DNA from 2 places in the Actinomadura scrupuli genome. Region 2 is predicted to be linked to the other one. Evidence: riboswitches for the same ligand, from Rfam matches in the RefSeq annotation. Region 2 holds a riboswitch; the other holds the start of a gene.
The links. A riboswitch is a leader RNA that binds a small molecule or an ion and turns the genes downstream of it on or off. The one in region 2 is predicted to bind S-adenosylmethionine.
Positions count from the first base shown of each region.

Region 1 (14,490 bases), on a different contig from region 2:
TGTAGCGGGTGATGGTGCCCTTCAGCGTCCCGCGGGAGTACGCCTCCGGCTGCCCCTTGGTGCACTGGGGGTGGGAGGTGGCCGAGGGCGGCGGCAGCTTCCCGGCGGCCACGTCGGTGGTCAGCCCCACGAAGACGCCGGGGGTCGTCCCGGTCGCGGTGCGGAACTGGGCGACGCTCGGGGTGGCGCGCAGCACCGGCTCCTGCTTGGCGTCGGCGAGCCCCACCGTGGAGGGCAGCCAGGTCTGCTCCTGGCCCTTCGGCCACTCCTTCGGCACGGTCGCGGTGAGCCGGCCGGAGGTGTCGCTGACGGTGACGTAGTTCGGGTCGGGGGTCGGCGTCTTGGTGCCCGGCTTCTTGCCGTCACCGTCGAAGAGGCTGCCGACCAGCAGGCCGCCGACGATGGCGATGACCAGGACGCCGACCACGATGCCGATGGGGATGAGCAGCTTGTTGCGCTTGCCGCCGGAGCCGCCTCCGCCGGGAGGCCCTCCGCCGGGCGGCTGCCCGTGGGGCGGCCCGCCGTAGGGCGGTCCGCCGTGCTGGAGCCCGCCGTGCTGAGCCCCGCCGAACTGGGGTCCGCCCTGGCCCGGTGCCCCGGGAGGCAGCCTGCTGCCGACATACGGGGTGGAGTCGTTTGGCCCGGGCGGGCCGGGGGGCGCGGAGTACATGCCGTCCGGAGGGGTGCCGGCCGGCGGTCCGGGCGCGAAGACCGCGGTCTTGCCGTCCTCGCCTCCCGCGGGAGCGTCGCCCTGCGGCGCGGGCTGGTCGAGCACGGTACGGCCGTCGTCGCGCGGGGGCTGCTGATAGCCCGGCGGTATGCGTACCTCCGTCGTCCGCACATCGTCGGGGGACCCGGGCGCGGGCGGCCCGGACGGGCGTTGCGGCCCGGGCGGTCCGCCCTGGCCGGGGGGCACGCCGTGGCCGGGGGCACCGCCTTGACCGGGTCCACCGCCCTGACCGGGGGCGCCGCCTTGGCCGGGAGGCACGCCCTGGCCGGGAGGCACGCCCTGGCCGGGGGGACCACCCTGGCCGGGAGGCCGCTGCTCGTATCCCGGGCGCTGGATCGCCTGGGTGGCGTCCTCCTCCGGCTCGGACTGCGCGGCGGCGAACGGCTGTGCCGGGCCCTGCGGCCGCTGTTCCTGGCCGTACCGCTCCTGGGCGTACTGGCCCTGCGCGTAGGGATCCTGGACGTAGGTCTCCTGCCCGGGCGGGCCCTGCGGGTGCTGGACCGGATTCTGCCGGGGCGTCTCGTCGGAGGTGACCGGAGCCGCCGGCGGCTGCTGGTTGGGGGTGGCGAACTGGACGCTCGGCTCGCGCTGGGGGGCGGTCGAGCCGGGCCCGGTCGGCGGCCGTGGTGTGTCCGGTGTCTCGGCGGGCGGTGTCATGGGCGTGCCCTCCACCCGGGTGGCGTCGTTTCCCCCGGCAGTGTACGGCGGTACGGTGCCCGCCTGCGGGGCCTCCGTCGGTCTCAGTGTGGACAGTGCCTGGGCGAAGGACTCCGCCGTCGGCCAGCGCTTCTCCCGGTCCGCTTCGAGCGCGCGGAGGATGACCCGGTCGAACTCCGGGCCCAGCTCCGGCTTGAGCTGGCTCGGGGTGATCCGCACCGGGGCCGGCCCGGGCGGCCGACCGGTCAGCAGATGGAAGGTCAGGGCGCCGAGACCGTACACGTCGGCGCGGACGTCCAGCCCGCCGCCGAACTTCGCCTGCTCGGGCGACATGTAGCCGGGGGTGCCCACCGGCAGGGTGAAGGCGCCGGACGCATGCGCGAGCGCCTTGGCCAGTCCGAGGTCCGCGACGAGCAGCCGTTCGGTCCCGTCCGACGCGGTCTGGAACAGCACGTTGGACGGTTTCAGATCCCGGTGGATGATGCCCAGCCTGTTGATGACCTCGACGCCGTAGGCGATCTCCTCGGCCACCGCAAGGGCCTCACTGACCGGAAGTGGCCGTTCCTGCATCCTTTCGGCGAGGGTGCCCCGATCGGCGTACGACATGACGAAGTAGGGGCGGCCGTCGGTCAGTTCACCGATGTCGTGGACGCGCACGAGCCGCTCGGAGTCGGCCCGCCGCAGGATGCGAGCCTCTTCCAGGAAGCGATTGCGCACGTCCAGGTCGTCGAGCAGGCTCCCGGCCAGCACTTTGATCGCCACCGGCGCCTCGAGGACATCGTCGTGCGCTAGCCAGACCGAGGCGAAAGCCCCGGAGCCCAGAACACGGTCTATTCGATAACGACCGACTGATGAAGGGATGGACACCCCCGTATCATGCCCAACAACGGGGCGTGTGTGTGAGGGCGAGGCGGCATGGCGTTCAACGAAGAGACCGAGGAACTAGCGGTCAAGGCATCCCAAGGAGACCAGACCGCCCTGAACGGGCTGCTCCGGAAGATCGAGCCTGACGTGCTGCGGCATGCCTCGAGGTTCCTGCCCTGCCGGCAGGACGCCGAGGAGGCCTGCCAGGACGCGCTGCTCCAGGTGGCCCGCAACATCCACCGGTTCGAGGGACGGTCCCGGTTCAGCACCTGGCTGCACGTGGTCGTGGCCAACTCGTCCCGGTCGACCTACCGGTCGCTCAAGCGCCGCTCGGTCGAGCAGGCGGGGGAGCTGCCCCAGCAGCGCCCCGACCCGCGCCGGACCAGCGTGATCGCCGGATCCCGGGTGGACATCCTGGACGCGATGGAGGATCTCGAGGCGCGTAAGCCGGATCTCATCCAGGCGCTCGTGCTCAGGGACGTCTCGCAGCTGGAGTACTCCGAGATCGCGGATCAGCTCGGCCTGCCGCTGGGCACGGTCAAGTCCCGGATCCACGAGGCGCGCAAGCAGGTCCGGCAGACCCTCGGCGAGTCCTACTCCTGACCCCTTCCGGGGAATCCCCGGATTTTCCGGACTGCGGCAGCGGCCGGCGCACGCGCCGGTCAGGACTCGGTCATGGATCGGCAAGCCTGCGGGTAGTTCCAGGGCGCCGCACGGCCCTACCGCTGACCATCGTCGGCATGGCTGCAAACAGTGACCGTCCGATCTTCGTGGTGGGATGCCCGCGTTCGGGCACGACGATGCTGCAGCTCATGCTGCACTCCCACCCGAGGATCGCGATCCCCCCGGAGACCCGCTTCGTGGTGACCGCGTACCAGCGACGGCGTGAGTTCGGCGATCTGGAGCGCCCGGCCAACCGGCGGGCGCTTGCCCGGTGGATCGTCGGCCGCCCGCAGACGAAGTTCCTCGACCTCGGCCTCGATCCGGAGTCGATCACCGAGGAGATCATGGCGGGGCCCCCGTCGCTCGGCTCGGCGCTCGGCACCGTCTTCCAGGCGTACGCCCGCCGGTTCGGCAAGCAGCGCTGGGGGGACAAGCGCCCCACCTACATCCAGCATCTGTCCGGCCTGCTGCGGCTGTTCCCGGACGCCCAGGTGGTGCACCTGATCCGGGACGGCAGGGACTGCGTCGCCTCGCTCAAGGAGGTGTCCTGGTACAAACGCGACGTCTTCCACGCCGCCGCGACCTGGTCACAGGCGATCGACCTGGGGCGCCGGGCGGAGGCGCGGCTCGGCCCGGACTCCTACTACCAGCTTCAGTACGAGCACCTGGTGGACGACCCCGAGGGCGAGCTGCGCGGGCTGTGCGCGTTCCTGGAAGAGGACTACGACCCCCGGATGACCCAGCCCCACCGGCTCGCCGGCACCGTCGTACCGGCCCAGAAGCGGTGGCACCACAACACCAGGACCGTCGTCAACTCCGGCCGGGTCGGCTCGTGGAGCGCCCGGCTGGAGCCCTGGGAGATCTCGCTCACCGAGTCCGTGATGGGCGGGCGGCTCCGCGAACACGGCTATCAGCTGACCGGTGCCGCGCGCCCGCCGGCCGCGCATCTGGCCACGTACGCCCGCGTCGCGGCCGACCGCCGCCTGGTGGCGGCCAAACGGGCGCTGCGCGACCGGTGGGACCGGCTGCACGAGCCCAACCCGGTCGCGCTAGTCCAGCGCGGCGAGCTGGTCCGCGAACCACTGCTGCGGCGGTAGCGCGGTGGCGGTCCGCGCGAGCCGCTCGCAGCGGGCCGCCCGCTCGTCCGGCGGCATCAGCAGTGCCTGGTGCAGCGTCTCGGCGGTCTGCGACACGTCGAACGGGTTGACCATCAGCGCGTCCTCGTCCAGTTCCGCGGCGGCACCCGCCTCGCGGGACAGGACCAGGGCGCACCCGCGCTCCGACAGCACCGGCCCCTCCTTCGCGACCAGGTTCATACCGTCCCGGATGGGGTTGACCAGCAGGACGTCGGCCATTCCGTAGGCGGCCAGCGAGCGGGGATAGTCGTCGTTGACCTGCAGGAGCAGCGGCTGCCAGCCCGGCGTGGAGAACTCGTCGTTGATCTCGGCGGCGATGCGGCGGACCGCGGCGGTGTACTCGCGGTACTCCGGGAGGTCGTGGCGGGACGGGTAGGCGAACGCGAGGTGCACCACACGCCCGTGCCATTCCGGATGCTTGACCAGCAGCTCCCAGTAGGCGGCCAGACCGCGCACGATGTTCTTGGACAGCTCGGTCCGGTCGATCCGCACGATGAGCTGCCGGTCGCCGACCTGCTCGCGCAGCGCCCGGGCACGGTCGGCCACGTCCGGCTCCGCGGCCCTGGCCCGCAGTTCCGCGCCGTCGACGCCCAGGCCGTGCACCGCGACCCGGGTCACCCTGCCCTGGTAGGTCACCGTGCCCGCGAGCCGGTCGACCTTGGCGGGCAGGAAGGCCTCGCAGCAGTCCAGGAACGCCTGTGCCCAGCGCTCGGCGAGGAAGCCCGCGTGGTCGGCGCCGAGGATGCCCTCGAGCACCTGCACCCCCATGTCGTCGGGCAGCAGCCGGTAGTACTCCGGTGGCGCCCACGGCGTGTGCGAGAAGTGCGTGATCTTCAGGTCCGGCCGCCGCTCCCGGAGCATCCGCGGGGCCAGCGACAGGTGGTAGTCCTGGATCGCCACCTTGGCCTCCGGCGCCGCGTCCCGGCCGAGCGTGTCCGCGAAGGCCGCGTTGTAGGCCTCGTACGACTGCCAGTCGCGGCGCGAGCGGGCATCGAAGAGCGGCGCGTTGGGCGTGTCGTAGAGCAGGTGGTGGACGAACCACAGGGTCGAGTTGGCGACCGCGTTGTAGGCGCGCTGGAAGGTCGCCGACGGGATGTCCAGCATCCGGACAGAGGCCCCGCCGGTGTCGTGGCCGGCCAGGTCCAGCCGGCCGTCGGGCGCCTGCCGTACGGCCGTCCGGTCCGCCTCCGAGAGCGCCGCGCACACCCATACGACGTCGGTTTCACCGGCCACCGACGCCAGTCCGGACACCAGCCCGCCGCCGCCGCGGCGCATCGTCAGCGCACCGTCGTCGGACAGTGAGAAAGACACCGGACCGCGGTTGGACGCGACAAGAACCTGCGTGTCACTCATGCCCGGAAGTGTGACATGACCGCTCACGGCCACTCTTGTACGGGTGGGCAGTAAGTCGTGCCGGCGATTTCAAACCTGGCTGAGCGGCCTTGTTCATAGATCACCGGTTCAGTCGGCCCAGCCGGGGTAACCGGCTCCGCATGAGCAGAGCGGAAGAGACAACCAAGACGGTCGTGATCGCGGGTATCGCGAATCTGCTCATCGCGATCATCAAGTTGGTCGCAGGGCTGATCGCCGGGTCGAGCGCGATGCTCGCCGAGGCCGCGCACTCGGTGGCCGACACCCTCAACCAGGGATTCCTGTTCACATCGCTGCGGCGCAGTGAGAAGCCCGCCGACCGGCGCCATCCGTTCGGCTACGGCAACGAGCGGTTCTTCTGGTCGTTGCTGGCGGCCTTCGGGATCTTCGTGGCCGGAGCCGGGTTCTCGGTGTTCGAGGGCATCCTGGCGATCGTCGGCGGCAGCGGCCACGGCGACATCCGGCTGGCGTACGCCGTGCTCGCCGTCTCCTTCCTCCTGGACGGGAGCGCCTGGCTGCGGGCCTTCGGCCAGGCCCGCCGGGAGACCCGCGAGAACGGACGGCAACTGATCGACCATGTCCGGCGCAGCCCGGACATCACCTTCAAGGCGGCGCTCTTCGAGGACACCGCGGCGATGATCGGTCTGGCGCTGGCCGCCGCGGGCCTCACGCTCAAAGAGATCACCGGGTCGTCGGTGTGGGACGGGGTGGCCTCGATCCTGATCGGCGTGCTGCTCATCGTGGTCGCCTATGTGCTGGGCCGGGACAGCAAGGCCCTGCTGATCGGCCGGGCGGTCGACCCCGACGCCCAGGCGGAGATCCGCCAGGAGATCCTGTCCGCGGAAGGCGTCGACCGTATCGAGGAACTGCTCACCATGCACCTGGGCCCCGACCAGATCCTGGTGGCGGCGAAGGTCAACTTCTCCGACGACATCAGCGCCGACCAGGCCGAGGACATCGCCGGTGAGATCGACTCCAGGCTGTGCGAGCGGCTCCCCATCATCCGCCACGTCTTCCTCGACCCCACCCAGCAGGAGACCCCGTCGGACACCCCACAGCCGGCCGGTTGACCGTCTCAAGGGCTGGGACCGGTCCATCAGGCGAGCGGTCAGATGATGTAAAGTCACTCACGCGGTTCAATACATCTTGATATCGCGCACCCGAGGGGCAGCCCTCACACAACTTCATATTGCTCATCCAGAGGGGTGGAGGGATCGGCCCTGCGAAGCCCCGGCAACCATCTCGGTTCTGCGTTTGTTGAGCGCGCCTCCGGCAGCGGCCGGGGCCCGGCGAGACCGACCGAGACAGGTGCCAAATCCGACCTGTGACCAAGGTGGCACAGGGCAGATGAGGAGAGAAGGCCTCGCGAACATGGCAATCACGCCTGCCACTACATCCCTCGGTCCGGCGACGGCTCTCACCTGCCGCGAGTGCGGCGAGTCGTACGATCTCGGCCCGCGCTACGCCTGTGAGCAGTGTTTCGGCCCGCTGGAGATCTCGTACGACTTCGGCGGCATCACCCGTGCGGACATCGAAGCCGGCCCCGGCAACATCTGGCGCTACAAGGGCCTGCTGCCCGTGCCGGGCAACGTGGCGGAGACGCCCAACATGGAGCCCGGCTGGACCCGGCTGGTCCGGGCCGACCAGCTCGCCTCCGAGCTGGGGATCCGCACCCTGTGGGTGAAGGACGACAGCGGAAACCCGACCCACTCGTTCAAGGACCGCGTGGTCGCGGTGGCGCTGGCCGCCGCGCGCGAGCTCGGTTTCAAGGTCCTGGCCTGTCCTTCGACCGGCAACCTGGCCAACGCCGTCGCGGCGGCGGCGGCCCGGGCCGGCATCCGGTCCGCGGTCTTCGTGCCCTCCAACCTCGAGACCCAGAAGATCATCACCACGGCGGTCTACGGCGGCCTGTTCGTGACCGTGGACGGCAACTACGACGACGTCAACCGGCTGGCCAGCGAGATCGCCGGTGAGCGGGACGACTGGGCCTTCGTCAACGTCAACGTGCGGCCCTACTACGCGGAGGGCTCCAAGACCCTCGGTTACGAGATCGCCGAGCAGCTCGGCTGGCGGTTGCCCGACCAGATCGTCATCCCGGTGGCGTCCGGCTCCCAGCTCACCAAGATCGACAAAGCGTTCCAGGAGTTCATCAAGCTCGGCCTGGTCGAGGACAAGCCGTACAAGATCTTCGGAGCCCAGGCCGAGGGCTGCAACCCGGTCGCCGCCGCCTTCAAGGGCGGTCACGACGTCGTACGGCCGGTCAAACCCGACACGATCGCCAAGTCGCTCGCGATCGGCAACCCGGCCGACGGGCCGTACGTGCTGGACGCCGTACGCCGGACCGGTGGCGCGGTCGAGGACGTCACCGACGCCGAGGTCGTCGAGGGCATCCAGTTGCTCGCGCGGACCGAGGGCATCTTCGGGGAGACCGCGGGCGGCGTGACCGTCGCGACGCTGCGCAAGCTGGTCCGGAGCGGCCTGCTCGACCCCGAGGCGGAGACCGTCATCATCAACTCCGGTGACGGGCTGAAGACCCTGGACGCGGTGGCCCCGGTGGCCCGGCCGTCCGCCAACATCGCTGCTTCGTACGAAGCGTTCCGAAAGGCAGGCCTGGCGTGAGTGTCTCAGTGCGGATCCCCACCATCCTGCGGACCTTCACCGGGGGTGAGTCCGAGGTCAAGGCCGAGGGCGCCACGCTGCGTGAGGTCGTCGCCGCCCTCGACGCCGATCACCCCGGGATCGCGGGCCGCATTCTCGACGACAATGGCAAGATCCGGCGGTTCGTGAACGTCTACGTGGGCGATGAGGATGTGCGCTTCGCCGACGGACTGGACACCGCGACCCCCGAAGGCGTACAGATCTCGATCATTCCCGCGGTCGCCGGCGGCTGACCGGCCGCAACGAGCGGAAACGCCCCGAACCTTGCCGGGTTCGGGGCGTTTCTGTGTACTTTGGCCCATCCAATGCGCCTAGTGAGACCAATAAGGGGGTTTTGGTGCAATAAAGGGTATTGCCTGTCGCATGGGAATCGCGGAGGACGTGGTGGAGGCCGTGCGGGGCCATCCGGCGGTGCGCGATGTGCACCTGACCGGATCCCGTGCGCGAGGTGACGAGACCGAACTGTCGGACTGGGACTATCAAGTCATCGCGGATGATTTCGGGTGGATCGCCCGAGATCTGGCGAATCTGATGGCGCAGTTCGATCCACTTGCCGCGCAGTGGGACCGGCTGCGCGATCACGAGTGCTATCTGCTCCTACTCGACGGCCCCGTCAAGATCGATCTGATCTTCGCGGACGTGCCGCGCAGCTGGTATCCCCCGTGGCGGGTGGGGCCGGACACCCTGCGGGGCGTCGACGCGCACTTCTGGGACTGGATGCTCTGGCTGGCGGGCAAGCGGAGGCGCGGGAAGCACGACCTGGTGCGAGTGGAACTGCACAAGATGTACGAGCATCTGCTCGCCCCGATGGGGGTCGCGGTGGTTCCGGTGACGCTCGGGGAAGCGGTCGAACGCTACCGCAAGGCCAGGCTGCACCTGGAGAAACGTTATGGACAGCACCTTCCGCGACGGCTGGAGGAAGCGGTCGCCCCCATCGTGACGGCACCATTCGGTGACCATTACCGGCCGTTTGATCGCGCGCAATGAGGGGTGTTGTCTGGCTGGTCCAGGTGGGTATGGTCTACCCCGATCGTCGCAGGTACGCCCGTGATCGATCACCGGTGACCGCGGTGGAAGAGCGGCTCCGGGCACAGATACCGCGGCCTCATGGCCGGGGTTCCAGCACGGCAGGATTGGTGAAAAATGGCTCAGGGGACCGTCAAATGGTTCAACGCTGACAAGGGCTACGGCTTCGTCGAGGTTGACGGCGGTAGAGACGTATTCGTGCACTACTCGGCCATCCAGGGTGATGGCTACCGCAGCCTCGACCAGGGACAGCGTGTCGAGTTCGAGATCACGCAGAGTGATCGCGGTCCGCAGGCGGACGGCGTGCGACCGCTCTGACCCCGGCCTTCGTGGCCCGCGGTTCGGTGTGGCGTGCCGGATTTGCCACACTTTGTAGATGGTGAACAACCAGTGGCGACGGCTGGTCCAGCTTCGGGTACTCGACAAGCGTCAGATCCTCGCTTCCGATGTGACCCGGGACCCCACTCTGGTGGACGGTTTCCCGCATCCGTACATCTTTCTCGCGGTGGGCCGTCGGCTGCGCCTGCAGCAGTTGTTCGCGGCCGTCGAGACCCTGGAGTCCAGGGGCTGGACGGCGGTGAGCTGGCATCTGGTCGCGGAGACGCGTGGTGTCGTCATGCGCCACCGTCCCCCGGTACCACCGGAGCCGGCACGCCCACCCACCGCACCGCACGCCGACGAAGCCGACCCGTCCGACATCACCGACGCCCAACCCAACGAGGATCAGCCCACCGACGACAACGCCACCGGCGCCCAGCCCACCGGCGACGACGCCGGCGCCCAGCCCACCGGCGGCCAGGACGCGACTGGCGCCGACACCCGCCCATCTCCGTGATCATGCAATCAACCGACGGTTGATTGCATGATCACGGAGATGAAGGAGTGTGCCGGGTCCCCTGGGGTCTCGGTGGTGCGGAGACCCCAGGGGATGCCGGGGAAGGTCAGTAGTAGAGCGGGTCGAAACGGATGGGGAAGGCGTTGCGGGCCGTGGCGAAGTCCTGGAAGTACATGATGTTCTGACTCACGCCGTGGCCGCTGATGGTCCCCTTGGCGACCACGCCCTCTCCCTGGAGGGTGAAGACCGGACCGCCGCTGTCACCCGGCTGGACCGCGCGCGACCCGTCCACCTGATGGGCCTCGATGAGGTCGTCGTAGCACTCCCACCGCTGGTAGGGGTCGAGGTCGCAGTACCAGGCGGTGAAGTCCTTCTGCAGCAACCCGCATCGCACGCCGGTGTAGGAACCCGACGAGCAGAACTGCTCGTTCGGGTACACCCAGTCCCACGCCACGACCGGCTTCTTGTAGTAACTGTCGACGGGGCCGTCCCAGATGTAGCCCTGGGCGTTCGAGGAGATCAGCATCAGGTCGTAGCCGACGTTCTCGTACTGCACCTGGCCCACCACGTCGTTGCTGACGCCGTCGACGAACCAGTTCCCGGGGGCGCCGCAGTGGCCGGCGGTCAGTATGTACTTGTAGCCGTCGTAGCCCAGAACGCCGAAGCCCCCGGTACAGCCGATGTAGCCCAGGTTGTAGTTGCGGATGCGGCCGCCGCCGTTCCACTGCTCGTGGTCGTCCAGGCGTCCGGTCCGCGTGATGTGGTCGGCCTGCTCGAACTGATGGGCCACCGCGAGCTTCGGCATGATGTTCGCGGCGCCGAGGAAGCTGCGCCGGCTCTCGTCGACGCCCACGCGCAGGCCGCTGCCGTCGTAGGGGATCCGTACCGAGCGGACGCCGGCCGATCGGTTGGCCTTGGCGGCCCTGCGCACCTGCTCGGCGGCCGCGTCCAGTTCCTTGAACGAGTACTCGGCCGCCACGACCTTCACCGGGACGGTCTTGCGCGCCTCGGTGACCGCCGCCTGGATCGGCGCGGGCAGCGCGCCCTTCCAGTACAGCTCCACCTCGCCCTTGCCGAAGGCGACGCTCATGTAACCGGCGGGATCTGTGTTCTCGACCGCCTGACGGATGATGTGGGCGCCCTTGCGCAGCGGTTGCTGCGCGGCGCTGACACCCTTGTCGAGCTGGTCGGACGTGACCGGCTGCGGCTCGGCCGCCGCCGGTGCGCTCAGCAGTGCGGGCAGCAGCAGGGCGGCGCCCAGGGCTGCGAGGATCGGGCGGGATCTGCTGGACTGGGACATCGTGCCTCCGGAGGGGGAAACCGGTGAACACTTGCGCCCGCGAGATTCCGTCAGGGGAATAGCCCAGGTATGTCCGTTCGATGACGAGAGTCGCAACAACCGCTGTCGTTCTCATGATCACGCAGCGCGGATCCGCGCCTGTACCGCGTGTGGCCATGGCGACCGGCTTCGGCGGCGAGGATGCGCAGCTTCAGAGTCGCGCGGCGACCTACCGCGAGCGGTGGTGGACCGGCGCCTGCCGGTCGATCTCGCGCCCCAGAACCATGACCATGTCATTGAAGCCATCGGTGCCGTGCTTCTGCGTGAGGGTGGGGAAGAGACCCTTGCGGCCGGCTTCCCGGAGCATCCAGGTCAGGTCGGTGTGGGAGGCCTGACGTCCGGTGGACAGCTCGTCATAGGTAGAGGACGCGACTCGCAGCAGGTCAGGATGGGCAGCCGACTCTGTGAGAATCATGCGCGTCGCGTCTTTGAGATCCATGCCTCGATTCTAGGTCGGCGTAGGCCGTGGAGTGGGATCTCGGATCGGGTCAGCTCGTCTCATAGTGTGCCTCTCGGTTGTCGCCCAGTTGGTACCCTCCGGCGCCCTGTTGCTCCAGCTCACGCCACGACTACTTCGGTGTGAGTGCCGGAAGCGCGGAAGGTCCGCCCGGGCGACCCGGGCGGACCTTCTTTCATGGGCGCGAGACGCTTCCAGCCGGTCCATCGAAGGATCTACGGAGACTCGTCTGGGGATTGGATGCCCGCTTTGTTTAGCTGTGGTGGTGGTGGTGCTGGTGATGGTGTTGGTGGCCGTTCGAGTCGATGTCGATGTCGCTGTCGCTGGCGCTGCCGCTGTTGCTGTTGGAATGTGAGGAAGAGTTCGGGCCTATACCCGCCGAGGGACACACGGTGCGAGTCACCCTTACTGTTGGCTGCGCTGTCACCGTGCGAGTCACCGTGTGAGTCACCGTCGCCGCAGCACTCGTTGGAGGGAAGGCCTGGCATGTGGGCGCGGTGATGATGTTGGACAGGAGAGTGACAGCCCCGCCACGTGCCAGCGCTCGACCCACGATCGTTGCGCCCGTGTTCACCGAGATCGAGGTGAGGGCGAGGATATTTCCCTGGAAGCTGGTGGTCGTTCCCAGACTTGCCGAGCTGCCGACCTGCCAGAAGACGTTGCACGCCTGCGCGCCCCCGGCGAGGAGTACCGAGCTACCGGCCGCGGTGTTGAGGGTCGCGGCCATCTTGAAGATGAAGACCGCGTTCGGGTCACCATGCGCGTCGAGGGTCAGCGGGCCGGTGATCTGGAAGGTGCCATCTGCGGAGTCGTAGACCCCTGGCCCCCTAGTGGTTCCGCCGAGCTCCGTGGCCACGGTGAGGGCGGGACCCCGCGCAGCCGCATCGTTGTACGCGGTGGTCAGATCGGCTTGGGCTTGCCCGGCAGGGCTGGCAGCACCTGTAAACACACTCCCGATCACTGTGGCGCCCCCGGGACCGAATCCGGTCACCGCGCTGCCCGGGCTTACCCCCACATTCCCCGTGATGACGCTCGGTCCACTGTTGGTAACGGTCGTCGCTGCCAAGACCGCGAAGTTGGCGGCACTACCGAGATTTATCGGGAGCTGTGCCCTATGTGCTTTGGACTGTGTGACAGCGAAGACGGTCACGCAGGAGATGAGCGCAAGACCCATCGCGAGACCTACCGCGAGAACGGAATATCCAGCCGATCTGCGGAAGCCTTTGCTAATATTAGCTGGCATTTGTCGGATCTTTCATCTATAGGAGATTCTGCCTATTTGACTGACATCTTTCAGATTCGATACGGCCACATACGACCACGTAGGGCAACAACGCCTCATCGAGCAAGCCACCGGCCGATCGCATACCCTGCGAACGCGTCGGCGCTTGGCGAATCCGCCGACCTCCCCGCCCGACCGGCACATCATAGGAAGTTATCAGTAATTCCAGATGCGTATCCCTGCCCATCATTAATAGATATTCCAACGAGTATTAATGACTGATCAAATTAAACTCGATGCTTGTCCCGTCACATTTGGCAGGTTCGGTCAACAGGCACCTAAAAGAAGACCTTTCCGTGGACTACTCAGAGAACGGCATGCACGTGTCACGCCATACGGCTGCGGCAGCGTGGTTGGCTGAAGGTATGGGCATCAGGACGCTGGCCGGCTGGCTCGGCCGTGAAGATCGGGCGCTTCCTACGCCGCACATGCGAGTTGGACGGTTCCGGACTTGTGTGGTGTCCCGCGCGAGTCGGGCACCGGCCAGCGGCAGCATCGGACGTTCCGGCCCGGCCGCCGTCTTGTGGTCTTTCGGAGTCGCTGCGGTCCCGATCCTCGTCCGGGCCAGCCGACCGGCTGCTTGCCTGTCCTGGCGCGGAACGTCCGTGGGAGCGCCGGGCAGGCACCGAGTCGGCGGCCCGTGCGGCCCGGTTCTCGGGCTGCCTTGCAGGAAGACGCCTTCGCGTGTCTGTACCTTGCGGGTATCCGCCCGTCAGAGGCGGTCGCACTGACACAGGCGGACTGCGCGCTTCCGGCAAACGGCTGGGGAAAGCTCCTCCTCGCCGAGTCGAGTCCCGCGGCCGGCCGTCAGTGGCCGGACGACGGGCAGTATCACGAGGTGCGTGGTCTGAAGCATCGCGCGAAGGGAGTGACGCGCCCCATCCCGGCCGCCCCCGAGCTGCTCGCCATGCTCCGGGCGCACATCGCGGAGTTCGGCGTGGCCGAGGACGGCCGGCTGTTCCGTAACCAGCGCGGGGCAACCGGCTCGCTCCGGTGACCTACGAAGCCGTCTGGAAGCGGCGCGGGCACAGTGTTGACGGTGACGAGGAGATCATGAACCGGCGCATAGCTGCAGCGCTGAGAACTCCCCATGCCCCTGCCACGGAACGCGCGGAACGGATCGGCCGACCTGCGTCCCAACCCCAGACGGTTGTTCCGTGGCTGTTCCGTGAATACCGGCGTACGGCGGCGCACCGTCGATCACGGCTGCGTACGTCGCAGCCCTCCTCGGACGGAGTTGACGCAGCTCAGACCGGATCAGGCCAGGTTGATGGGGTAACCCCTGCCAGGGATGTACGGCGCTTGCACTCGGCAGGGTGGAGTGACAAAGAGGAGTAGTCAGGGCGCGCTGACCTGCATACGGACGGTCCCGGGCACTGTTGCCGGGGCCGTCCGTTCCGTGCCTGTGCCGTGAGGTCGGGCAGTACCGCGTCACGGATGGCCGGTTGCCTGCGGAGGTCCGTCGTGGCGGG
Region 1 covers NZ_JBPCCU010000002.1:335,851-350,340, forward strand. The annotation lists gene ACRYCC_RS09245 (serine/threonine-protein kinase) at 1-2,254, opposite strand, end outside; gene ACRYCC_RS09250 (RNA polymerase sigma factor) at 2,303-2,854, shown strand; gene ACRYCC_RS09255 (sulfotransferase family protein) at 2,992-4,011, shown strand; gene ACRYCC_RS09260 (alpha,alpha-trehalose-phosphate synthase (UDP-forming)) at 3,964-5,403, opposite strand; gene ACRYCC_RS09265 (cation diffusion facilitator family transporter) at 5,544-6,491, shown strand; SAM riboswitch class I at 6,612-6,775, shown strand; gene thrC (threonine synthase) at 6,793-8,040, shown strand; gene ACRYCC_RS09275 (MoaD/ThiS family protein) at 8,037-8,312, shown strand; gene ACRYCC_RS09280 (nucleotidyltransferase domain-containing protein) at 8,443-9,066, shown strand; gene ACRYCC_RS09285 (cold-shock protein) at 9,223-9,423, shown strand; gene ACRYCC_RS09290 (hypothetical protein) at 9,482-9,940, shown strand; gene ACRYCC_RS09295 (S1 family peptidase) at 10,047-11,240, opposite strand; gene ACRYCC_RS09300 (hypothetical protein) at 11,449-11,718, opposite strand; gene ACRYCC_RS09305 (ice-binding family protein) at 11,990-12,802, opposite strand; gene ACRYCC_RS09310 (hypothetical protein) at 13,857-14,015, shown strand.
Region 1: linked by a shared signal. The riboswitch ahead of thrC (threonine synthase) and the one ahead of ACRYCC_RS06925 (aminotransferase class V-fold PLP-dependent enzyme) in region 2 are both predicted to bind S-adenosylmethionine.

Region 2 (14,490 bases):
CGAGTGGACCGCGGTGCCGCTCGCGCTGGGCATCCTGCTGGTGGCCTTCGGTGCGCTGCTGGCCGCGGTGCTGCCGGTTGCCCTGGCGCTCACCGCGTTCCTGGCGGCGCTGGGTCTGCTCTCGGCGATCAGCCGTCTCCTCCCCATGGACGAGTCCGCCAACTCGGTGATGCTGCTGATGGGGCTGGCCGTGGGGGTCGACTACTGCCTGTTCTACATCCGCCGGGAGCGCGAGGAACGCGCCGCCGGGCGCACCAGGGAGGAGGCGCTGCGCGTCGCGGCCGCCACCTCCGGCCGGTCCGTGCTGATCTCCGGTGTCACGGTGATCGTGGCGATGGCGGGGATGTTCCTGACCGGCCTGAAGATCTTCGACGGTTTCGCGGCGGCCACGATCCTGGTGGTGTTCATCTCGATGACCGGCTCGGTGACCGTGCTGCCCGCGCTGCTGTCGCTGCTCGGCGACCGGGTCGAGTTCGGCCGGATGCCCTGGCGGCGCGGGCCGCGCCGCCGCCGCGAGGGCGGATTCTGGGACGCCGTGCTGCGGCCCGTGCTGGCACGGCCGGGCGTCTTCGCGGCACTGGCGGCCGCGCTGCTGCTGGGGCTGGCCGCACCCGCCCTGGGCATGCACACCGAGAAGCTGAGCATCGACCGGCAGCTCCCCGCCGCCAACCCCCTCGTCCAGACCTACGCGGCGATCTCCCGGGCCTTCCCCGGCGGGCCGGCCCCGGCGACGGTCGTGCTGAAGGCCCCCGACCTCCGGGCACCCGCCGTCCAGCGGGCCATCTCAGCGCTGGCACAGGCCGTGCCCGGCGCCCGGGTGACCCAGCACCGGGCCGCGAACGTCGCCGAGATCGAGGTGCCGCTGGCCGATACGAGCGCGCTGACGGAACTGCGGAACAGGACGATCCCCCGCACCGTGGGCGGGGCCGCGGAGGTGGCCGTCGCCGGGGACCTGGCCTTCTCCGTGGACTACAACGCCCGGCTGCGGGCCGGCATCGTGCCGGTCTTCGCCTTCGTCATGGGCGTGACGTTCCTGCTGATGCTGGTCTCGTTCCGCTCGATCGTGATCGCGGTCACCGCGATCATCCTGAACCTGCTGTCGGTGGCGGCGTCGTACGGGGTGATGGTGGCCGTCTTCCAGCACGGCTGGGGTGCACGGCTCATCGGCACGCACGCCCCCGGGGCGCTCGAGTCCTGGATCCCGCTGTTCGTCTTCGTGGTCCTGTTCGGGTTGTCGATGGACTACCACGTGTTCGTGGTCTCCCGGATCCAGGAGGCCAGGTCGGCGGGGCTCCCCACGACGGCGGCGGTGGCGCACGGCATCCGGTCGACGGCGGGCGTGGTCACCAGCGCCGCCGTCATCATGATCGCGGTGTTCTCCATCTTCGCCACCCTCTCCATGCAGGACTTCAAGCAGCTCGGCGTCGGCCTGGCGGTCGCCATCCTGATCGACGCGACGGTGGTGCGGGCCGTGCTGCTGCCCTCGGTGATGACCCTGCTGGGCGAGCGGAACTGGTATCTGCCGCGCCGGCCCGGTCGGCTCCCGCGCCGCTCCCCCGCCGGCCCGGTACGGACCGCGGCGGAACCGCCGGGATCGGCACTCGTCACCGGCTCACGGTCAACAGAAGATCTCCCTGCGGCGTAGGACTTGACCAGTGGTTTGCCATTGATTTGACACTCTCGGAGGCGGACTTTTCGACCGACGGAGAGACATATCCATCGTGGCTTCATCGAACCTCCCTCGATGGGCGGCCATGAGCGCAATGTTCGCTCTCACGCTCGCCCATCTGGCCATGCTTCCGGCGACCTTCGACATCGAGGCCTACCTGGGCGTCCTGTCGATTCTGACCGTGGGCATGGCCATCACCTCGACGATCGCGCTGTGGTACGGCGATTCCACCGGGGTGTGGGTGTTCGCGCTGCTCCAGGGGCTGCTGAGCGCCGCCGGCTACCTCCTCACGCGGCTGGTGCGGATGCCCTTCGCAGGGGAGTACTCGTTCCATCGGTGGTCCCACCCGCCGGCACTGGCGGTGGCCCTGCTGGGAACGGCGGTGGCGGGCCTCGCGGTCTGGAGGTTGCACGGCCGCTGGGGCCTGCCGCCCACCTGCACGACGGTGACCTGCGCGCGGGAACGGGACCTGCTCCTGCGGGCCTCGCGTGGATACGCACAGGCTCCGCAGCCCGAACCGGCACCCGTGCGTAAAGGTTCCGCAAATTCGTCCACCATCGCACTCCGGGCCACGCCACGCCGCTTCGTGATCTTTCGTGGCCGGGATCGCGGCCGCCACCCTCGGAGGTCTCCCGCGGGTTCCGTCGCCCGGCATGTGGACCGCTGATATCTTGACGGCTCGGTGTTCACTCATTTCCGCGGTGGGGACCCGACACCACGGACCGGACAGGTGATCCCCACAGTGACTCCTCGCCGTCGGCGGAGATCCGGGTCCCGGCGAGTGCGCCGAAACAGGTCTTTATGCGGGAAATACGCCCTGTCATGCACCATCTACTGCCAGGGTGGGGAATCCCGTGTGCGATCGCCTGTGCAGTCGTCGTCGAGCCGGAACAGTGAGGAAGCATGTCTGAGGATGACAAGCCAGCGGTGAAGGCGAAGCTGCCGAGCGCTCGGGACATCTCCCGCAAGGACTTCACCCCGCATGGCATCAAGTCCAAGGGCGGCTCCAAGCCCTCGGCGCTGACCGCGGCGGACGCCGCCCGGCGCAAGCGGGCCATCATCTCCGGCCTGGTGGTGGCGGCGCTGGCCGTCGCCGGCGGGACCACGTACTGGCTCACCCGCCCGGAGCCGAAGATCGAGGTCAGGGGCGCGTACGGCAAGGAGCCGGCCGTCTCGTTCAAGGGCGTCAAGCCCGATCCCAAGCTCAAGTCCACCAAGGTCGTCCCGGTGATCAAGGGCAAGGGCGCCACGGTGGCCAAGGGCGACTTCGCCTTCATCAACGCCTCCACGTACGTATGGGGGGCCAAGAAGAAGGGCAAGCTGCTCCAGTCCACCTTCAAGAGCGGCAAGCCCGCCCCGCTGCAGATCGGCGGCGAGCAGTCGCTGCCCGGCCTCACCAAGGGCCTGACCGGCGCGAAGGTCGGCAGCCGGGTGCTGCTGGAGATCCCGCCAGCGGACGGACTGGGCGCGCAGGGCAGCCCGGAGGCCGGCGTCTCCGGCACCGACACGCTCGTCTTCATCGTGGACGTGGTCGGCACCTACAACAAGAACTCCGTGGTCTCCGGCACCCCCGTGAAGACCGATCCCAAGCTGCCCGAGGTGACCGGCGGAGCCGCCGGCCAGGCTCCGGCCGTGAAGATCCCCAAGGGGGACGCTCCGGACAAGCTGTCGGCCACGCCGCTGATCCAGGGCACCGGCCCGGTCGTCACCAAGGGCCAGACCCTGGTCATGCAGTACCACGGCGTGCTGTGGCGCAACGGCAAGGTCTTCGACTCCACCTGGCAGCGCGGTGAGCCCTTCATCACCGCCATCGGCGCCGGGAAGGTCGTGCCCGGCTGGGACAAGGGCCTGGTCGGCCAGAAGGTCGGCAGCCGCGTGCTGCTCGTCGTCCCGCCCAAGGAGGGCTACGGCTCGCAGGGCCAGGGCGAGATCAAGGGCACCGACACGATGGTCTTCGTGGTCGATGTCGTGGCCGCCTACTGACGGCCGCCGTATTCAAGGCGCTGCGACCGGCGGGGGATTGTACGAGTCCCCCGCCGGATACGTGTCAACCGTGACGCGTTCGTAACCGTCATATTCGTAGAAGGGACCACCTGAATCCCCTCGGGTAACTTCGGTCACGATCACTGTCACGGGGGGCAAGTGAGCAGGAACGGCATCGGCTCGCCGAGCGGCACGCCCATCGAGCCCGACGAGCCCGGCACGCCGGACCCGGCCCGGCCTCCGGACGAGCCGGCGGACCTGGCGGACAAGTCAGGCGAATCGGATGAGCCGCCGGACCTGCCGGAGGACGCGCCCGCAGAACCGGCCGAGCCGGAAGACCGGGCGGAGAACACGCCGGACGAGCCGGAGAAGACGCCGGACCTGCCGGAGGACACCCCGGACGAAGCGGAGCACGCGCCGGACCTGCCGGAGGCCACGCCGGACGAGCTCGAGGCCCTGCCGGAAGACGCCTCCGATGAACCGGATGACCCTGATGTCCCGCCGGACCAGCCGGAGGACGAGGCGGAGCACCAACCGGAGGACGAGCCGGAGGACGAGCCGGAGAAGGTGCCGGACGAGCCCGCCGCCGCGCTCGCCCCGGCCGCCGCCGTCGCGGACCGCGACGAGCCCGCCGACCCGGGCGCCTCACCGGCCACCGGCGAACCGGAACGCGCCAAGCGCAGCCGCAAAGCCCGGTATGCCCGCCGTGCTGCGTTCGGGGTGCTCATCACGTTCGGCCTCTGCGCGCTCCTGTTCGCCATCGCCTATCTGCTGACCCCCATCCCGTCGGCCAAGAGCGCGTCCATCGCCGCGGGCTCGGTCTTCTACTACTCCGACGGCAAGACGCAGATCGCGCGCCAGGGCCCCAACCGCACGATCGTCGATCTCGACAAGGTGCCCAAGCCGGTCCGGGAGGCGGTGCTCGCCGCGGAGAACCGCAGCTTCTACCAGGACCCGGGCGTGTCGGTCCAGGGCACCGCCCGCGCCATGTGGTCGACGGTGTCCGGCGGCCAGGTGCAGGGCGGCTCCACCATCACCCAGCAGATGGTCCGCAACTACTACAGCGGGCTCAGCCAGGAGCGGACCGTCTTCCGCAAGCTCAAAGAGATCATGATCTCGATGAAGGTGGGGAACGAGAAGTCCAAGGACTGGATCCTCGAGCAGTACCTCAACACCATCTACTTCGGCCGGGACGCGTACGGCATCGAGGCGGCGGCCCGCGCGTACTTCGGCGTGCCGGTGGAGAAGCTCACCGCCGCGCAGGGCGCCTATCTGGCCGCCGCCATCCAGCAGCCGAGCTCGTTCGGCGAGGCGGCCCCGGCCGACCGGCCGGCCGCCGAGGCCCGCTGGCGCTACGTGCTCGGGGGCATGGTCCAGATGGGCTCCCTGTCCGCCACCGAGGCGGCCGGGCTGAAGTTCCCCACGCTGGCCAAGCAGAAGCTGACCAACAGCCTGCGCGGCCAGATCGGCTACATGAAGAACATCGCCATCAAGGAGCTCGAGGAGCGCGGCTACTCCGAGGACGAGATCAACCGCGGCGGCCTGAAGATCCGTACCACCTTCGACAAGGGCCTCATGGCCGCGGCGGCGGCCACGGTCAAGGCCGACCTGCCCGCCGGGACCAGCAAGAAGATCATGGTCGGGCTGGTGACGGTCGACCCCTCCAGCGGAGCCGTCAAGGCGTTCTACGGCGGCGAGGACTACCTGGAGACGCAGCTCAGCACGTCCTTCGGGTCGTACGTGCAGGCGGGGTCGGGGTTCAAACCGTACGTCCTGGCGGCGGCGCTCGACCAGGGTCTCGGCCTCGACTACACCGTCGACGGCAGCTCCCCGCAGACCTTCGGCGGCGCCCAGATCCACAACGACAGCAACACCAGCTACGGCCAGGTCAACCTCATCGAGGCGACGCAGCGGTCCATCAACACCGCCTACGTCAACCTCGGACAGAAGGTGGGCCTCGACAGGATCACCGCGATGGCCGAGAACATGGGCATCCCGCGGAAACAGCTCACGGCCAACAGCGCCAACACCGTGCCCTCCTTCCCGCTCGGGACCGTCTCGCTCAGCCCCGCGCAGCAGGCCGGCGCGTTCGCCACCTTCGCGGCGGAGGGCGTCCACCACCGGACGCACGTCATCGCGTCGGTGACCGACGCCGGCGGCAAGGAGCACAAGGTCAAGGACGAGAGCAACCGGACCTTCGGCAAGGACGTCGCCAGGGACGCCACCTACGCCATGACCCGGGTGGTCGAGTCCGGCACCGGGACCCGGGCGCAACTGGACGACGGCCGGCCGGTCGCCGGCAAGACCGGCACCACCGACCGGGCGCGGGCCCTGTGGTTCAACGGTTTCGTGCCGCAGCTGGCGACCTCGGTGGCCGTGTTCAACAGCAACCCGAACAAGCCCGTGACGGTCCCGGGCTTCAGCTCCTACGGCGGCTCGCTCCCGGCCCAGATCTGGCACGACTACATGACGGTGGCCACCCAGAACCTGCCGATCAAGGAGTTCGGCGATCCGACGTTCTTCGACGGCGACGGCGGCGGTTCACCGCCGGTGCCGGCCCCGACGACCACCCGGCCGCGTCCGGAGACCACGGCTCCGAGCGAGACCCCCGAGACTCCCCCCACCCACTCGCCGGAGCTCCCCACGATCACGCCGGAGCCGGGGCCCGACGAGCCCGAGCCCGGGCCGACGAACCCGAAGCCGACCAAGTCACCGCAGGCGGTCAGGAACGTGCTCCCGGCCGGCCGGGAGCAGACGCGGGCCACGGCCCGGACCCAGGAGGTCCCCTAGCCGCAGGCCGCGGCGAGCCGTTGCGGCTGCGCGGCGAGCATCGCCGACAGCTGCGTGGTCTCGCCCTTGGTGGTGACGGTGCCGCCGAAGGAGCGCCAGGACCCGGCCATGTCGGTGAGCGTCCGCTTGAGGCGGGCGTCGTCACTGCTCTTCGCGAGTCCGTCCAGCCTGGTCGCCAGGTCGGCCGAGGCCCGCTGCCACTGGGCGGCCTCCGTCGGGGAGATGGTCTTCAGCCTGGCGGAGAAGTCGCCGAACGCCTTCTCCGCGTCGCGGCAGATCGCCGACGTGTTGCCGCCGCTTCCGCAGGCGGACACCGCCGGCGTCGTCATCCCCGCCACCGCCACCAGCACGGCGATGCCCCTTCGCCGCCGCAGCCCGTCGCGCATCCGATCTCCCGTCGTCCCACCCCAGAAGCTGTACATGGTGGACATCTGTATCACTGTGACGCGGCGAAGATCAGCGCAGTTCGGTTTGACGGTCACCCGCTCGCCCGGGTTATCCTCTGGGCAGGTCATGAGCGCCAGCGTCAAGCCCCGGCTCGCTGGCCGGCAACCCTCCCTCCGCGGCGGGGTGCCCCGGGTGAGGACCAGGCCGGGCACGACCGTGTCCCGGCAAGCGCGGACCCCGGGCGCTCTTCGCGGGTCCCGTACCCGTGGAGGCCTGCCATGCCCGCCGTCGCGATCAGCCCTGTCCCCGCTCCGTGTCCGCCCGGACGCGCCCCGGCGGTCCCCGAGCCGTGGGGCGGGCTGCGGGTCGCCGGAGCCGGCGCGCTCGCCCCCGTCGCGGGCGGCGGTACGGTTCCGTACGCCAACCTCGACTACGCCGCCAGCGCCCCCTGCCTGACGGCGGTGGCGGACGCGGTCACCGAGGCGCTGCCGTACTACAGCAGTGTCCACCGCGGGGCCGGCTATGCCTCGCAGGTCACCACCGACGCCTACGAACGCGCCCGCGAGACCGTACGCTCCTTCGTCGGCGCCTGGCGGCGCGACGCGGTGGTCTTCACCCGCAACACCACCGACTCGATGAACCTCCTCGCCCGCACCCTGCCGCAGGGCACGACGGTCGTGGTGTTCGAGACCGAGCACCACGCGAGCCTGCTGCCGTGGCGCAGGCCGGTGCGGCTGCCGGCGCCCGCCACTCCGGCCGAGGCGGTCGCCGCGGCCGAGCGGGCGCTCGGGGACGCCCCGCAGGGCCCGCGGCTGCTGGTGGTCACCGCCGCCTCCAACGTCACCGGCGAGCTGTGGCCGATCGGGCGGCTCGCTCAGGTGGCCCGCCGGCACGGGGCCCGGATCGCGGTCGACGCCGCCCAGCTGGTCCCGCACCGGCCGATCGACATGACCGCGCTCGACCTGGACTACGTCGCCTTCTCTGGGCACAAGCTGTACGCGCCGTTCGGGGCCGGGGTGCTGGTCGGGCGGCCCGACTGGCTGCGCGCCGCGGAGCCGTACCTCAAGGGCGGCGGGGCGACCTCGCACGTGGACCGGGAGACCGTCTGGGCCACCGACCCGCAGCAGCGGCACGAGGCGGGCACCCCCAACGTGCTGGGCGCCATCGCGCTGGCCGCGGCCTGCACGGCGCTCAACGGAGCGGGGTGGGACACCCTGATCTCCGAGGAGGACCGGTTGCTGACCCGGCTGCGGCGCGGGCTCGCGACGATCCCCGGTCTGCGGGAGCTCGGCCTGTGGGACGCCGGGCATCCCCGCATCGGCATCGTGTCTTTCGTGCTGGACGGCTGGAACGCGCGTGAGCTGGCCCTTACGCTGTCCGAGGAGCACGGCATCGGGGTCCGGGATGGGAAGTTCTGCGCCCATCCGTTCGTCCGGCGTCTGGTCGGGAGCGGCACGGCCGGCTGTTCGGAGGGTGCGGGCACCGCGGTACGAGCGAGCATCGGGGTCGGCACGACCATCGAACAGGTCGACCGATTGGTGACCGCCCTCGGCCGATTGGCTGACCGATAGGGTCTTTGTGGGTGTTCGCCCATGTAGCGTGGGCAGGTCCGATGCGGCCTCGGGGACAGCGTCACAAACCCAGCGTTCACTGTCCGGGCGCCCGCTAGCATGGTCAGGGGGTGGCGAACGTGACCGAGGCTTGGGAGCCCGTGTCCGAGGTCGAGCACCGGATGCAGGGTGTGCTGCAGTCCGGCGACCAGGAGGCGTACTTCCGGTTGCTGGCGCAGGCCGAGTTGCTCGTCCCCGTCTCACCGGAGCAGGTCGACGAGGTCCTCGCCAACCAGGCCCAGCCGGCCTGGCCGACCAGCGAGGCGGACGGGCGCACCCACGTGCTCGCCTACACCTCCCCCGAGGCGATGCGGGCCTGCCTCGGACCGCGGTTCCAGCACTTCATGAAGCTGAAGTTCGGTGACATCGCCGGGGCCTGGCCGGACAACCGCTGGTGGCTGGCGGTCGACGCGGGGCTGCCGATCCAGGGGCATCTGCCGTCGTGGTTCGTCCGGCAGCTCGCGGACGGGGACGCCCGGCCACCGCAGGCGGGCATCGGGCCGGGACGCATCCCGATCCCCCGCCCGGCCGCCGAGCCGCCGCCGTGGGAGACCCGGCCGCACGCCCAGGAGTTCGAGCCGGACGTGCTGCAGTCCACCGGCGAGGGCCCCGTCCCGCCGGTGCCCGCGGCCACCCCCGTGCCCGCGGCGAACGCCGAGCCCGCCGTCCCGCCCGCCCCGGCCTTCCAGCCGGTGGGCGAGATCGAGCACGAGCTGCTGCACGCCGGCGCACGGGGTGACAACGACGCGTACGTGAAGATCCTGCTCGGCGCCGAGGTGCTGGTCCCGATCCCGGCCGACTTCGACACCAGCGCCGAGACGAGCCCCCATCCGGGCCGTCCGGGTTTCCCGTGGCACCCCACCGAGGCCGGCGGCCGGACGACGATCACGCTGTTCACCTCGCAGGAGCGGCTGCACGAGGCGATCGGGCCCGTGGAGTTCCTGCGGTTCCCGTTCACCGTGGTCATCCGGCACTGGCCGGACCGCGCCTGGTCCCTGGCGGTCAACCCCGGCACCCCGGTGGGCGCCTCCCTCCCCGGCGAGCAGCTGCCCAGCCTGGCCGAGTGGTCGGACCAGCAGGGCGCGCAGCGGATGGCCCAGCACTTCGAGCCGCAGAACGACATGGAGGAGCGGCTGTTCGACGCGATGACCCGTCGCGACCTCGAGGCCTTCTTCAAGATCCTGCTCAGCGGGCAGGTGCTGGTGCCCGCCGAGGCGGAGACCCCGTGGGGCACCAAGCCCGACGACCCCGACTTCCCCTGGCTGGCGGTGCCGGTGCACGAGCGGCCGTCCATCATGGTGTTCACCTCGCTCAAGTGGATGCACGACGCCATCGGGCAGTCCCGCTTCGTCATGCCGGAGGTCCTCGACCTGGTGTCGGCCTGGGCGGATCCCGGCTGGACGCTCGTGCTCAACCCGGGCACGCCGATCGACGCCGCCGTGCCGGGCGACCAGGTCCGTGACCTGGCCGGCCCGCCCGCGCAGGCCCCGGCGCCGGAGTTCGAGCCCGGCAACCGGATCGACCAGGAGCTCTTCGAGGCCGCCGAGGCCGATGACACCGACGCCTTCCTGCGGGTGCTGTTCGCCGCCAACGTGCTGGTGCCGATCGCCGCCGACGCGCCGCTGGAGGTCACCCCCACCGAGCCGGAGTTCCGCTGGGACGCGGCCATGCGGAGCGACTCCGCCGTGCAGGTCTTCACCTCGCTCGTACGGCTCCGCGAGGCGCTCGTCGGCTCGGCGGCCTCGTCGCGGTTCGTCTACACCGACTTCCGGGAGCTCATCCGGCACTGGCCGCGGGCCGAGTGGACGATGCTCCTCAACCCGGGCACCCGGATCGGCGCCTCGCTGCGCGGCGACCAGGTGCACGCGCTCAGCGAGTGGTCCACCCGAGTCGGCCTGATGAGGCCGCCCGCCCAGCAGGCGGTCCCGGCCGAGCAGGCGCAGCCCCAGCCGGCGGCGCAGCAGCCCCAGCAGGCGCCCGCCGGCACCGAGGTGGCCGTGCCGGCGCCCCGCTCCGGCGGCACGCCCCGCACCGGCCCCGCCATCATGCAGAAGGTGCTGCCCGCGGCGCACGTCGCCTGGTACCTCGAGCAGGGGTACGACCGGGTCGGCGGGTTCGTCCACCCCTCCGCGGACGTCAGCGACCTGCAGACCCCGGCACAGCTCTACCAGGCGCTCGGCCTGCTCTACGAGGGTTCGCCGTTCTCCCTGGACGACGAGGGCGTCTACATCATGCGCTGGCCGGCGTACTGCGAGGACCTCTACCGCATCCCGTTCGGCGGCCAGACCGAGGAGGAGCTGCTCGGCTGGGGCGAGTCGGGCTGGGTGGTGGAGCCGGCGCCGTTCCAGGGCACCGGATTCGCACCCGGCAGCGGCGGCAGCATCCGCGAGTACAAGGTCGACAGCACCCGGCTGCCCTACGGCGCGGAGATGTACCACCTCGGCCGGGATCGTTCCGAACGGTTCGTCGCGATGTACGACCCGGACCAGCTGACCTGGCTCCAACCCGAAACGGCGGGCGACCCGTGAGCGGGCGGCAAAGCGCCCGCGGACCGCGCGAGCGAAGCGAGCGCCATGAACACGTGAGCGGAGCGAGTCCATGGGCATGATCCGTGATGGCTTCATCGCGCGGTGGCGCGGTGTGGAGTACGAGGCCGGTCCCGGCGCGGACGGCGAGACCCGGCTCTACGCCACCGAGCCCGCGGAGGGCTTCGAGGAGGTCCGTGCGGGGCGGCACCGCCGGATCGTGCCCACCGCCGAGCTCGACTCCCTGCGCTACGTACGGACCGTGTGCAGCTGGAAGGGCGAGCCGTTCATCATCGTCGGTGAGCACGAGACCTGGCTGCGGGTGGAGTACATCGGCGGGCGCGGGCCGGTCGCCCAGCGGCTCGGCCTGGACAGGGTCGACCACGGTGTGTGGCAGACCTGGGCACCTCGTGCGGAAGTACAAGATCTTCACGAAGAATTGATCTAGGTACACCTAGACGTTTCGCAGCACCTCGGTTGATTTGCTCGGCCGGTCGTGTTCGTCTGAATGCCTAGGCGCTTCCAGGGGTAGACCGGTCCTGGCGCGCGGGACGCGACGAGACGACGGAGGTGCGGAGGCTGTGCTCTCTCGATCGGGACATCATCCGATCTGGGTAGGACTGGGCGCGGCGGCGGTCGTGGCGGTCGCCATGGCGCCGTCGGCGACGGCGCAGGACACGCCGTCACCGAGTCCGGGGACGGCCACACCGGTCACGACACCGACCGCCTCGGCGACGCCGAGCACGCCCACGGTGACGAAGACCCCGACCTCTCCGGCGACGAAGACCCCTACGCCGACACCGACACCGACGCCGACCAAGCCGCCTCCCCCGGTCCCGGTGCTGGAGGTCTCGACCACCCCCGTCGCGGCGGCCGCGCATCCCGGCGACAAGGTCACGCTGTACGTCGTGGTCCACGCGAACAAGGCCGTCGCGCACAAGGCGACTCTGGTGCTGTCCGCCAAGCCCAAGGCGGCCACCACTCCCACCGGCTCGTACGCCCTCGGCGATCTCACGACCACCAACAAGACGGTGACGGTGACGGTGACCGTGCCGAAGGCCATGAAGCCCGGCAAGCTCGTCCTGACCGCCAAGGTGGCGGCCGCGGCTGCCGACAAGGCCGCGCCCAGGTCCACCACCCGCACGATCAACGTCGCCGCGGCGCCCAAGGCGACACCGGCGACGACGCCGCCGGCGACGCCCGCCCTGCCCGCCACGCCCACCGGGGCCGGCGGCGCGGGGGGCTACACCCCGCCGAGTCCGGCGGGGTCCATCCAGCCGGCCGGTGTGCCGGAGGTCGCGCTGCCCCAGGTCGCGGCGGGGTCACCGTCGAGCCCGGCGGCCACGGGCCTGTCGGGCAGCACCACGGCGATGCGCGACGGTTCACCGGATGCCCAGGAGCTCACGTTCCAGCGGGTGGCCGGCACGCAGGCGGCCTGGCTGGCGGCGTTGCTGGTGATCTTCTCGGTGCTGCTGACCCAGGTGCGGCTGGTCGGCGCCCGCTCCGTGCGGCCCCGCGCCAAGGGCGGCCACCGCCGCGGCAGGCGCGGTCTCTTCGAGGGTTAGCCGGCGGCGAGCGCCGGGCCGGTGGCGACGCCGGGCGGCCGGGCGGCATCTCTCCGTCCGGGCCCGGTCGAAGACCGGCTGTTCGTCATGGCGGCTCGACGTTCCACCACCCCGATGGTCGCCGTCCGCCGCGGTCCACGTCGTCCGCGTGGCACCCATCGCATGTTCCGGGGCCCTGCCTCCGTGTCGCCTTCCGTCGCGAAGCGCGCCGTGCCTCTCACCGGCCCGGCGGGGCAGCCCTCAGGTGGCCCGGTCGGTGTGCACCGCCGGGGGCGGCGCACCCTCGTCGAGTGCGCCGTGACTCACGCGGTCGCCTGGGTCGGCAGCACTCCCAGGTGCCGGGGCGGCGGGAGAGGCTGGCCGTGCTGGCCCTGCTGGCCCTGCTGGCGCGGCGGCGGCTGCGGCGCCGCGGGCTGCTGCTGGTCCAGGCTGCGCACCATGGCGAGGGCGAGCGGGGAGTCCATGGTGATGATCACACTGGGCTTGCCGGTGGGATCGACGAAGGGCGAGATGGAGAAGGAGCCGTTCGCGCCATGCCGGGCGAGCCACTGCTGCATGTGCGCGCGGAGATCTCTGGCGAGCTCGAGGGCCTGTCGGTCGTTGTCTGTCAGGTGTGACATGCGGCTGCCTCCGGGCAGATGGGACTGTGAGAGGCGGGGCGGTTTCGAGGCAGATCGGATCGGGGAGCGGATGCGGCGGTAAGACCTATCTTGCTCCCGATCCCGTGCAGGTGCAAGCATCGATGCACGTGCGAGTGCACGTGCACTTGTGATCCGGGCGGCGTTCATACCGTCTAATCCACTAAAAAGTGGACGTCTGCCCTTATGGGACAGCAAACCATCGCTCAATCCCTCCGGGGCAGCGCCCGAAGAGATACGGTCAGTCCTGTGCCGATGATCCTTAGCATCGAGGGATGAGCCATGGATCAAATAGACGTAGACGTCGAGGACGTCAGAGATCACTTCGTGGACTACGTGAATCACGCGGTGCACCACGGAGGGATCACTCACATCACCAGCGGTGGCCGCCGGATCGCCGCCATCACCCCCACCTGGGTCGCCGAACAGGTGACCTCGATGAGCACCACGCCCACCCACCGGGCGGTGCTCGAGGCATCACGCGAGAACGACGGATACACGATCTTCATCTACCGGATCGTCACCGACGAGGACACCGGCGAGCCCCTGACCGGTGCCCCGGTCGCCCAGGATCATCCCTCCCCGAGCCTGGGCATGGCCGAACTCACCGCCTATACCGAACAGCGCCTGCCCGAGCTCGGGTACCGGGTGGTCAACCACGGAGGCGTGATCTTCGACCTGCTCGAGATCTGATCTCCCCGGGAGCCCGGCACGGCTCCCGGTCACGCCCGAGCACGGCGCCCCCGGCGCCGCTCATGGTCCTGGCACGGCCTCCCGGCCGGGAGGCCGGCTAGCGCCGGCCCTGAGGTGGTCGTCCGCGGCCGCGTACGGGCCGCATGAGGTCGAGCGATCCGTCCAGCGCGATGAGGTGTTCCCGGGCGAGCTCCTCGACGAGGTCCGGTGTCACGTCCGCACCCAGATGCAGGGCGCAGTTCCAGGTGTCACGCACCTGACGGTCGACAATCTGCCGGTCGACGGCGGGAAACTCGCCGGCGAGCCGGGAGACGATCCGCGGCGCGTCGGGCGGCGTGGCGTTCGCGTGGCGGGCCGGTACGTGCTCGGGCTGCACCTTCGGCGCGGCCCGCGAGGTCACGTGCGGATCACCCCGCCGCGATGATCGAGCAGGTCGGCGGACTCGTCGTCGAACCACTGTCCGGCGTCGCCCAGATACCGGAAGACGTACAGGCCGCCCCTGCGGAGCCCGACGGTGGCACGGCGCAGATCGCCCTCCGGCACCAGCGGGTGCGCGTAGGGATCCCAGTCATTGAAATCACCCACCACCGAAACGGGCCCGTCCGGCTCATGTGCCGGCAAGGTGAAAGT
Region 2 covers NZ_JBPCCU010000001.1:1,511,390-1,525,879, reverse strand. The annotation lists gene ACRYCC_RS06950 (MMPL family transporter) at 1-1,645, shown strand, start outside; gene ACRYCC_RS06945 (hypothetical protein) at 1,755-2,336, shown strand; gene ACRYCC_RS06940 (FKBP-type peptidyl-prolyl cis-trans isomerase) at 2,573-3,652, shown strand; gene ACRYCC_RS06935 (transglycosylase domain-containing protein) at 3,812-6,442, shown strand; gene ACRYCC_RS06930 (DUF8711 family protein) at 6,439-6,873, opposite strand; SAM riboswitch class IV at 6,952-7,066, shown strand; gene ACRYCC_RS06925 (aminotransferase class V-fold PLP-dependent enzyme) at 7,108-8,400, shown strand; gene ACRYCC_RS06920 (SseB family protein) at 8,520-10,967, shown strand; gene ACRYCC_RS06915 (UCP033725 family protein) at 11,038-11,412, shown strand; gene ACRYCC_RS06910 (hypothetical protein) at 11,566-11,784, opposite strand; gene ACRYCC_RS06905 (hypothetical protein) at 11,804-12,529, shown strand; gene ACRYCC_RS06900 (hypothetical protein) at 12,832-13,149, opposite strand; gene ACRYCC_RS06895 (hypothetical protein) at 13,450-13,860, shown strand; gene ACRYCC_RS06890 (hypothetical protein) at 13,958-14,260, opposite strand; gene ACRYCC_RS06885 (isoamylase early set domain-containing protein) at 14,257-14,490, opposite strand, start outside.